Regions from separate parts of the Paenibacillus odorifer genome, predicted to be linked through region 2. Evidence: riboswitches for the same ligand, from Rfam matches in the RefSeq annotation. Region 2 holds a riboswitch; the other holds the start of a gene.
The links. A riboswitch is a leader RNA that binds a small molecule or an ion and turns the genes downstream of it on or off. The one in region 2 is predicted to bind preQ1.

Region 1: linked by a shared signal. The riboswitch ahead of PODO_RS05895 (queuosine precursor transporter) and the one ahead of queF (preQ(1) synthase) in region 2 are both predicted to bind preQ1.

Annotation. Positions count from the first base shown of each region.
Region 1 is NZ_CP009428.1:1,361,066-1,365,750, reverse strand. Features, by position in the region: gene PODO_RS05900 (AMP-binding protein) at 1-311, opposite strand, end outside; gene PODO_RS05895 (queuosine precursor transporter) at 590-1,303, opposite strand; PreQ1 riboswitch class I at 1,314-1,359, opposite strand; gene PODO_RS05890 (methyl-accepting chemotaxis protein) at 1,727-3,415, shown strand; gene PODO_RS05885 (YnfA family protein) at 4,526-4,685, opposite strand, start outside.
Region 2 is NZ_CP009428.1:3,667,974-3,672,658, reverse strand. Features, by position in the region: gene murB (UDP-N-acetylmuramate dehydrogenase) at 2-913, shown strand; gene ymzB (protein YmzB) at 977-1,312, opposite strand; PreQ1 riboswitch class I at 1,632-1,675, shown strand; gene queF (preQ(1) synthase) at 1,839-2,312, shown strand; gene queC (7-cyano-7-deazaguanine synthase QueC) at 2,342-3,004, shown strand; gene PODO_RS15890 (6-pyruvoyl trahydropterin synthase family protein) at 3,004-3,486, shown strand; gene queE (7-carboxy-7-deazaguanine synthase QueE) at 3,479-4,201, shown strand; gene PODO_RS15880 (cysteine hydrolase family protein) at 4,337-4,685, shown strand, end outside.

The DNA of each region.
Region 1 (4,685 bases), 2.3 Mb from region 2:
TCGGCAAAAATCATTGTCGGCTGGCACTGTTCTATAATAACCTGCAGTTCATTAGCACTCCATTTGGGATCTAAGGGAATGGGAACACAGCCCGCATAAATCGCCCCCAAGATAACCTCAACAAATTCAATACGATTCGTAGATAAAATCGCGACTTTGTCATGCCTCAGACCCTTTTGCTGTAAGCCATTCGCGATTCTCCGCATCGTTTTTACTAATGTGGCATAGGTATGACTTGCTTGGTCATGGGTTAAGGCAATGCTGTCGGGCTGCTGTGCTGCATGACACAGTATAGGAACTACTAGATTCATCCTTGATCACACCTGTTCGTAATTTCTGTGACTACCAATTATATACATTTTCTTCAATCGGACTGCCCCGCAAGTCCAGCCCAGACTAAAGTATATGTGTTAAGCGCCATCGCAGGCGCTCCTGTTAAACTAACCCGCTAGAATTGCTATGATAGCTTATTTTAGCTTTATATTATTTTTATGTACACATTTTCATGTAACTATTAAGTCCATCTTACAACTAAAAAAATAGCCAGCACGCATCGATTATGATCGGTACGCGCTGGCTGTATTGTTGTTTAGTCCTTCTTTTGAACGGTCGATGGTGTACCCTCTTCAGAAAAAGTAAAGGTTCGGGCGATATATAAGATAGGTGTGCTTACTGCGGTTAGTAAGAACTTCGCTAGATAAGTTGTAAGCAAAATTTCAAGCCATACATTCCAGTCATACAAGCCCGCAAACGCAATGGTGCAGAAGATAAGTGTATCCACAAAGGAGCTAATCATCGTACTGCCGTTGGAACGAATCCACAGCTGACTTGAGGTGCTGTAATATTTACGAATCCAAGAGTACAACCGAACATCTAGGAACTGACTAATGAAGTAAGCAGTAAGACTACCCAAAGCTAGTCGAGGCATCAGCCCAAAAATCGTCTCCAAAGAAGACTGAGCGATATCGGTCTCCTGTGGCTTAAATACTAGTACCATCTGCATAATGACTGTAGTCATAAGCAAGGTGAAGAAACCAAACCAGACCGCTTTACGTGCTTCCGCTCTTCCGTACTTCTCATTAAGCAAATCGCTGGTCATATACAAAGTGACATACATCGTATTTCCGAGTGTCATCACAATATCAAATGGCATAGCAATCGTCTTAGCTACCTGAATGTTAGCAATTACAGTAGCAATACCTACCCAGGCATACATTCCACTTTTCCCGAACAGGCGGTAACAGAGTAGAAAAAAGGCAAAATTGACAATAACAAATAAAACTCCCCACAACAAATTAAACATATTACTGAAACTCCTCCTAGTTTTGTTTACGCGGGATGGTTACGAACCGCGGCTTACATTATTAAATTTTTGGAACAAAACATTAATACTCTATCACAATAGCGCTTAACAATCCATAAAAATAATATTTTTATATGAAATTGGTAGTTCCAGTTCTTTTTTTTCGACAATTATCTAAAATAGTCAGCAATAATTCATTTTTTTCAGAAAAAAATGCTCTATAGGACAAAACTTTCACTATTCATCCAGAGGTTAATTCTATAGAATAGTATCAAACACCTTATTCCCGATCCATTTAGTAGAAATATGACATAACTATGGAATATATCTCGGGTCGCCAATTTCCAGCAGTTGGCATGGAGTATCTAGTGAAGACCAAAAAAAGAAATGACCTCACCGTCCATAAAAAAAGGAGAGAACGATATGTTTCGTATCAAGCATTCGATCAGTCGCAAATTCACGCGTTTATTATTTGTTGTTCTGTTGCTCACGTCTCTTTTGTTAAGCACCAGCTTCTACTTTATCTCCATCAATATCTTCAACAGCTATGTTATGCCACAGATTAACAAAATCCTTACTGCCGCTGCTCAGGACGTATATAAGAATCTCAACGTAATGCACGCCCAGCAAACCCTAAATAAGAACGATCAGTCTGCCACCAATCTCGAGTTCTATTTTCAGGAAAAGAGGAAACAACATGGAGTGGAAACCATTTTTCTGGTCAATCTGAAAGGGAAAGAAGCTGAGATTCTATCCGCAGATCACGATGCAAAATTGCAACGGGCAGAAAGTGTCACCGTATCCTCTGCAATGCAACAAGCCTCTAAAGGAAAAACTGGACTAAGCGATACATATAGCGACGCACATGGTATACATAAAACAGCTTATATCGGTATTCCCGGAAGTACGATGATCATCGGTGTAAGCAGTGACGTAAGCTTCATTCAAGAAAAAACAGACAGCATTCTATGGACAAGTGCCGGCATCACACTTCTGACGTTGATCATCGGCCTAACTGGTGCATGGTTTATGAGTGTGCGTATAACACGTCCAATCTCAAAACTGGCAGCTTATAGTGCCCGGCTCGCAGAGGGAGATTTCACCGAAGAATTATCAATTAAAGGAAATGACGAAGTTGCACAGTTGTCCGTAAGCTTCCAAGCGATGACCCAACGCCTGAAAGAAATGATCGGACATGTACTGGTAACCTCTAATACTGTCGTTGCAGATTCCAACTCTTTAAAAGAACGTGTTGAGGTTCTCAATGATATGGCAGAACACTCCAGCTCATCGGTAGTAGAAATCGGCAAAGGTAGTACGACTATCGCTAGCAGTGCATCAGATAACTCGAGAGCAATGGAAGAAATCAATTTAGGCATTCAAAGTATTGCCTCAGCAGCGAATGAAGTCACGGAGCAAATCAGTGAGGCTTCCGCTGAAGCAAGTGGCGGTAATGAAATTGCTCAAAGTGCCGTGCTGCAAATGCGCCAGGTTGAACGTGCTTCCCTACAGTCGCTGGATCAATTACAAATCATGAATGAGCGTTCAGTAATGATCGGAGAAGTCGTTCACAGCATTACTGAAATTACGAAACAGATCCAAATGCTGTCGCTGAATGCTTCAATCGAAGCTGCACGCGCAGGAGAGCATGGACGCGGCTTTGCTGTTGTTGCCGGAGAAGTACGCAAGCTGTCTGAACAATCCCGTAACGCAAACGAACAGATCCGTGACTTCCTACTTGGCCTTCAGGAAGATATGAGCCGCTCCGTTACTGAGATGAACCACGTGAATTCTGAGGTTGCCTCTGGAGTCGGCAAGGTAGCAGAAGCAGGTGATGCCTTTAATCACCTCTTGATCCTTATCCAAAGCATCAATCACAGCATCCAATCCGTATCTGCGGCTACACAGCAAATCTCGGCAAGTACAGAAGAAGTCAGTGCTTCCGTCGAAGAAACTGCACAAATTACATCAAGATCGCAAGAAAGTGCGGACACACTCGCTGCTAACTCAGAGCGGCAGCGCGTCGAACTGGAAGGCCATGCAGAAACCGTTAAACATCTGTATGAGCAAGCCAAGAAACTCCAAGAAGCTGTGCAGCAATTTAAGATCTAACGCTTGTAAACTAAAAACCCCCGTTCACACGAAAGTGTTGAAGGGGGTTTTTTAGTTTATGGCTCGCTAGCGCTTGCTGAGGTCTCGCTTAGGCTTGGGGGCATACGCTAGGCTTGCGCGGAGCTCTCGCTTAGACTCAGGGTGCATGCGCTAGGCTTGCGCGGAGCTCTCGCTTAGACTCAGGGTGCATACGCTAGGCTTGCGCGGAGCTCTCGCTTAGACTCAGGGTGCATGCGCTAGGCTTGCGCGAAGCTCTCGCTTAGACTCATCACGCCATTTGCTGCTGGCTTGCGGACTCAGATGCCGCTATTACTCGAAAAACTGCCATTTGGAGACTTTTTCGGACTCGAGAGACGCTATGGCCTCATAATCAACCCAGACTAAGCCTATTTTGTTCAAATAGCGCCTCTGGTGTCCGAAAACGCTCCAAAATAACCCTTTTTTTCGCAAATAAGGTCTCCTGAGTCCGGAGCCAAGTTACTCAAAGTTCCTCCATGGATGCTACCTACAGCAAATTACTCAAAGTTCCTCCGTGGATGCTACCTACAGCTAATTACTCTAAGTTCCTCCGTGGATGCTACCTACAGCAAATTACTCAAAGTTCCTCTGTGGATGCTACCTACAGCAAATTACTCAAAGTTCCTCCGTGGATGCTACCTACTGCAAATTACTCTAAGTTCCTCCGTGGATGCTACCTACAGCAAATTACTCAAAGTTCCTCTGTGGATGCTACCTACAGCAAATTACTCAAAGTTCCTCCGTGGATGCTACCTACAGCAATAGAATCAGCTACATGCACTAGCTTGCGCGAAGCTCTCACTTAGACCTCAGCACGCTATTTGCTGCTGGCTTGCGGACTCAGATGCCGCTATTACTCGAAAAAATGCCATTTGGAGGCTTTTTCGGACTCGAGAGACGCTATGGCCTCATAATCAACCCAGACTCAGCCTTTTTTGTTCAAATAGCGCCTCTGGTGTCCGAAAACGCTCCAAAATAACCCTTTTTTTCGCAAATAAGGTCCCTTGAGTCCGAAGCCAAGTTACTCACTCAGTAAAAACTAGGTTACTCAGCTTTCATTCAGCTTTTATGGCTAAGCAAACATCACTCAACTTAGTGTCGCGGTGCCCAGAGGATGACCGATACACCAATCACACAAATACCTGCTCCGACCCAGTCATATACGTCTGGTGTCTTCTTGTCTACAAGCCATCCCCATAAGACCGCGAGCACGATAAACACCCCGCCGTAAGCCGCATACACTCTGCCGAAG
Region 2 (4,685 bases):
CATGAATATTGACAAAATTCAAGATGACCTAGAGCAGCTAATGACTGCAGGAAAAGTGAAAAGTCATGAGAATTTAAAAGATCACGTGTACACTAAAATGGGCGGCAAAGCTGATATTTTGGCTGCACCAGCTACTTATGATGAAATTCAAAAGATCGTTACATATGCAGAACAAAATGGGATAACCCTTACGGTACTTGGGAATGGCTCCAATGTGATTATCCGTGATGGAGGTGTACGTGGGATCGTTCTGCAAACGGCAGGACTGACCGAAATGGGGATTCGCGACAATCTCTTATATGCGCAATGTGGTGCCAAAATAATTGATGTTTCCAGATATGCACTTGATAAGGAGCTTACGGGTCTTGAGTTCGCCTGTGGCATTCCAGGAACAGTTGGTGGAGCGCTCTATATGAACGCAGGTGCTTATGGCGGTGAGATCAAAGATGTCCTGCATAGTGCACTAGCTATAAATAAGAACGGGCAATTGGTAACTCTGCAAGGTGATGAGCTGCAATGGGGTTACAGAAAAAGCGTGTTCGCAAGCGGTGAGTACATTGTACTTGAGGCCAAATTTGCTATGACTTCCGGTGATGTTTTAACGATCAAGGCAAAAATGGATGAACTAACTTATTTACGTGAATCGAAGCAACCGCTTGAGTATCCATCCTGTGGGAGTGTATTTAAGCGGCCTCCAGGCCGTTTTGCAGGTCAGTTAATTCAAGAGAGCGGCTTACAGGGTACAAGAATCGGCGGTGCTGAGGTATCCAAGAAGCATGCGGGATTTATTGTGAATGCAGATAATGCAACAGCCAGTGATTACATCGGGCTAATCCACCATGTAAGAGCGACTGTGAAGGATAAATTCGGTGTAGAGCTGGAAACTGAAGTGGAGATCATTGGAGAAGAATAAATGATAAGCAAAAAGAGCCCGCAATCGCTGTGGGCTCTTTTTGCTTATCATAATCATGTTCGTTTAATCTACTGAAAGGGTGTAATTAGCTCTGTCCGTAGTTATTTCTGCCTTGCGGTCGGCTAAGTCTACGATTTGAAGACCTTCAACAGCTAAATCATAAGTGGATTGTGGCAGGGATACCAGTTCACCATCGGCGTTAAGTGTGCTGCCGAAACCTCTTAATATCAGTGCACTTCCAAGATATTCATCAATAACATCGTCTGCACTCCGGAAATCTACGGACTCTAAATTGAAATGAACTTTATCCAAATCACGAAGTTCTTTCTTTTCAATAGCGATTGTTTCATTCAAATGATTGTTAAGCCAATCCATAAGCTGCTGTATACTTTGTTCCATAAAATGCTCCCACCCTTAGCTCGAAGATTATTATGAATAAGTTACCCTTTTCTTAGGATTTGAATCCTTTTTTTTGCCGCATCTTAATTAACCATATGAATAATTCATGTCATTAAAAAGAAATCCACAATCAAATTGGCATTGGTTTTGAGCTTCCTAATCTCTACATACGCAGGTCTATCCACGTTAATCTGGAGTGATTTGCTGATCTGTATAAGGTAACAGTAAAGAGTAGAACTTGTCAGGAGCGGGCTACCCATGGTATAGTTCAAGACGCAATATGCTTTATGCTTTAAGAAGAAGTCTGCACTAAAGTTGTGCAGGAGAGGTTCGCGAACTCCCTCTATAAAAAACTAAGAATATATTAAACAGTACAAGCGGTTGCTGTCCTTTATCCGGACGTTGCTTCCGTTTCTTCTTAGTGGAGCCAAGTTTTCGAAATCTCGTTCTTCTTTCCATTACCGGCCAAGGCCGAAGGAAAAGAGAGGGGTTTTTTGTCGTGTCAGAAGGAAGATTGAAAGAGGAAATGCAAGAAGTTACTTTGCTTGGTAATCAGGGAACACAGTACAAGTTTGGTTATGATCCAGACATTCTGGAGGTGTTTGATAACAAACATCCCGGACGTGATTATTTTGTTAAATTCAACTGCCCTGAGTTCACTAGCTTGTGTCCTGTAACGGGTCAGCCGGATTTTGCCACGCTGTATATTTCGTATATTCCTGAACAAAAAATGGTGGAATCCAAATCATTAAAGCTGTATCTGTTTAGCTTCCGCAACCATGGTGACTTTCATGAGGACTGTGTCAACATTATTATGAATGAACTGATCTCACTGATGGATCCGCGTTACATTGAGGTATGGGGCAAGTTCACTCCGCGCGGAGGCATTTCAATTGATCCTTATTGCAACTATGGAAGACCGGGTACGAAGTATGAGGCGATGGCGGAACACCGCTTAATCAATCACGACCTCTATCCAGAAAAAGTGGACAACCGCTAAATTCCAACTTGTGATAAGGAGAGATTCATATGAACAAAAAAGCACTCGTCGTATTCAGCGGCGGACAAGATAGCACCACTTGCCTGGTTTGGGCATTGCAGCAGTATGAGGAAGTGCAGGTAGTTACCTTCAACTATAATCAACGTCATGCGGCTGAAATCGAAGTTGCAACAGAGATAGCAGCTAAGTTTAATGTAAAACAGCATATTCTTGATCTGGGGCTGCTTAATCAGCTGGCACCCAATGCACTTACCCGTCAGGATATAGATATCGTGGCTGGGGAAGGGGATGAGCTTCCAAGTACTTTCGTCGATGGACGGAATTTGTTGTTTTTATCTTTTGCCGCTATATTAGCTAAACAACTGGGGTACTCCCATATCGTCACTGGGGTTTGCCAAACGGACTTTAGCGGTTATCCGGACTGCCGTGATGTTTTTGTGAAATCATTGAATGTTACGCTGAACTTATCTATGGACTATGAGTTTGCGATCCACACTCCCCTAATGTGGCTGGATAAAAAAGAAACGTGGAAAATGGCCGATCAACTGGGGTATTTTGATTATGTTCGCGAACACACACTGACCTGTTACAACGGTATTATTGGCAGTGGCTGCGGTACTTGTCCAGCCTGTCTATTGCGTCAGCGTGGTCTTGAGCAATATGAGGCGGAGAGAATGGAGGCCGGTTCTTAATGCTTAACGAGGTTTCAGTCTGCAAAATATTTACGTTCGATGCGGCACACCAGTTAGTGGGACACAAAGGGAAATGCAGCAATCTGCACGGACATACTTATAAGCTCGAAGTAGTGCTTAAGGGCAAACCTATGGCCGCGGAAGGCCACTCGGATGAAGGCTTCGTCATTGATTTTAGCGATATCAAAATGACAGTACAACAAAGCCTTGTAGATCGTTTAGATCACGCTTTTCTTGCTATGGGAAATGAACCTGTGTTAGAGACGTTAACGAATACGGGCTCCAAAGTAGCCTTATTGTCTTTCCGCACCACAGTGGAGAATATGTCTTCATATATTGCCTACAAGCTTAAGCAAGCAGGGTTGCCTTTATACTCGGTAAAGCTATGGGAGACTCCAACCTCTTGGGCAGAGGTGCTGGCTGAAGACGTTCCGGATGAAGGGCCATCCTACCGTTTGTATGGAGGCTGTGACTGTGAGTAAGATTCCTGTAATTGAAATGTTCGGTCCAACTATTCAAGGCGAAGGTGCGGTAATTGGAGTGAAGACGATGTTTGTCCGCACCTATGGCTGCGATTATCGCTGCGGCTGGTGTGACTCCGCTTTTACTTGGGATGGTACGGCTAAGAATAAGGTTCGCATGATGGAAGCAGAAGAAATCATAAATGAATTATTGGCGTTAGCTGGAGATAATTTCGACTGTGTTACGATTTCAGGCGGTAATCCTGCCTTGATTGGTGAAGGAATGGGTACCTTCATCAGTCTGCTTCATGAGCGTGGAATAAAAGCAGCGATAGAAACTCAGGGGAGTAAATGGCAGGATTGGTTCAATGACGTGGATGTGCTGACAATCAGCCCTAAACCCCCAAGCTCAGGAATGACAACGAATTGGGAAATGTTAGATAACATCATGAGTAAGATGGAGAAACTGGGTCGTTCTACGCATAGCTTGAAGGTCGTAGTGTTTGATGATAATGATTTTGATTATGCGAAAAACGTTCACCAGCGATATCCGAATGTGCAGCTCTTTCTGCAGCCTGGTAATGATGATGTCACGGAAGAGGGCAACATTTCTGCTCGACTTCTGGGAAGGCTGGAGTGGTTGTTTAATAAAGTAATCGTGGATTCGGATATGAACAAGGTTCGTGTACTTCCACAGTTGCATGCATTGATCTGGCATAATAAGCGTGGCAAATAAAAGATTGATGAAATCGTCCGGGTATCAGCTTACAGATGCTCGTTTTTTATTTTTAACATTTGTAACTTCTAGTAGGTAGATAGTCTGTCCCAGTTTCTGGTATGATTTTGAAAAAAGCTCTTGGAGGTTATTCATTTGGAACAATCAACAGCATTATTAATTATCGATGTTCAAGAAGCCATGTTCTCCTATGAACTAAAGCTGTACGATGAAGAGGGTGTGATGGACAGGATTGTCTCCCTTCAGCAAAAAGCTCGATTAGCAGGTACTCCTATTGTGTATATTCAACATACCGAAGATGAGGAGTACACAAAAGGTACACCCACTTGGCAGATCAGTCACCGCATCACACCGCAGGAAGGCGAAGTTATCGTTGAGAAGCCTACTTGGGATGCTTTTCACCGAACGGAATTGCAAGATGAACTCCAAAAGCTCGAGATCACGAATCTGGTGATCTGTGGGATGCAAAGTGAATTCTGTCTGG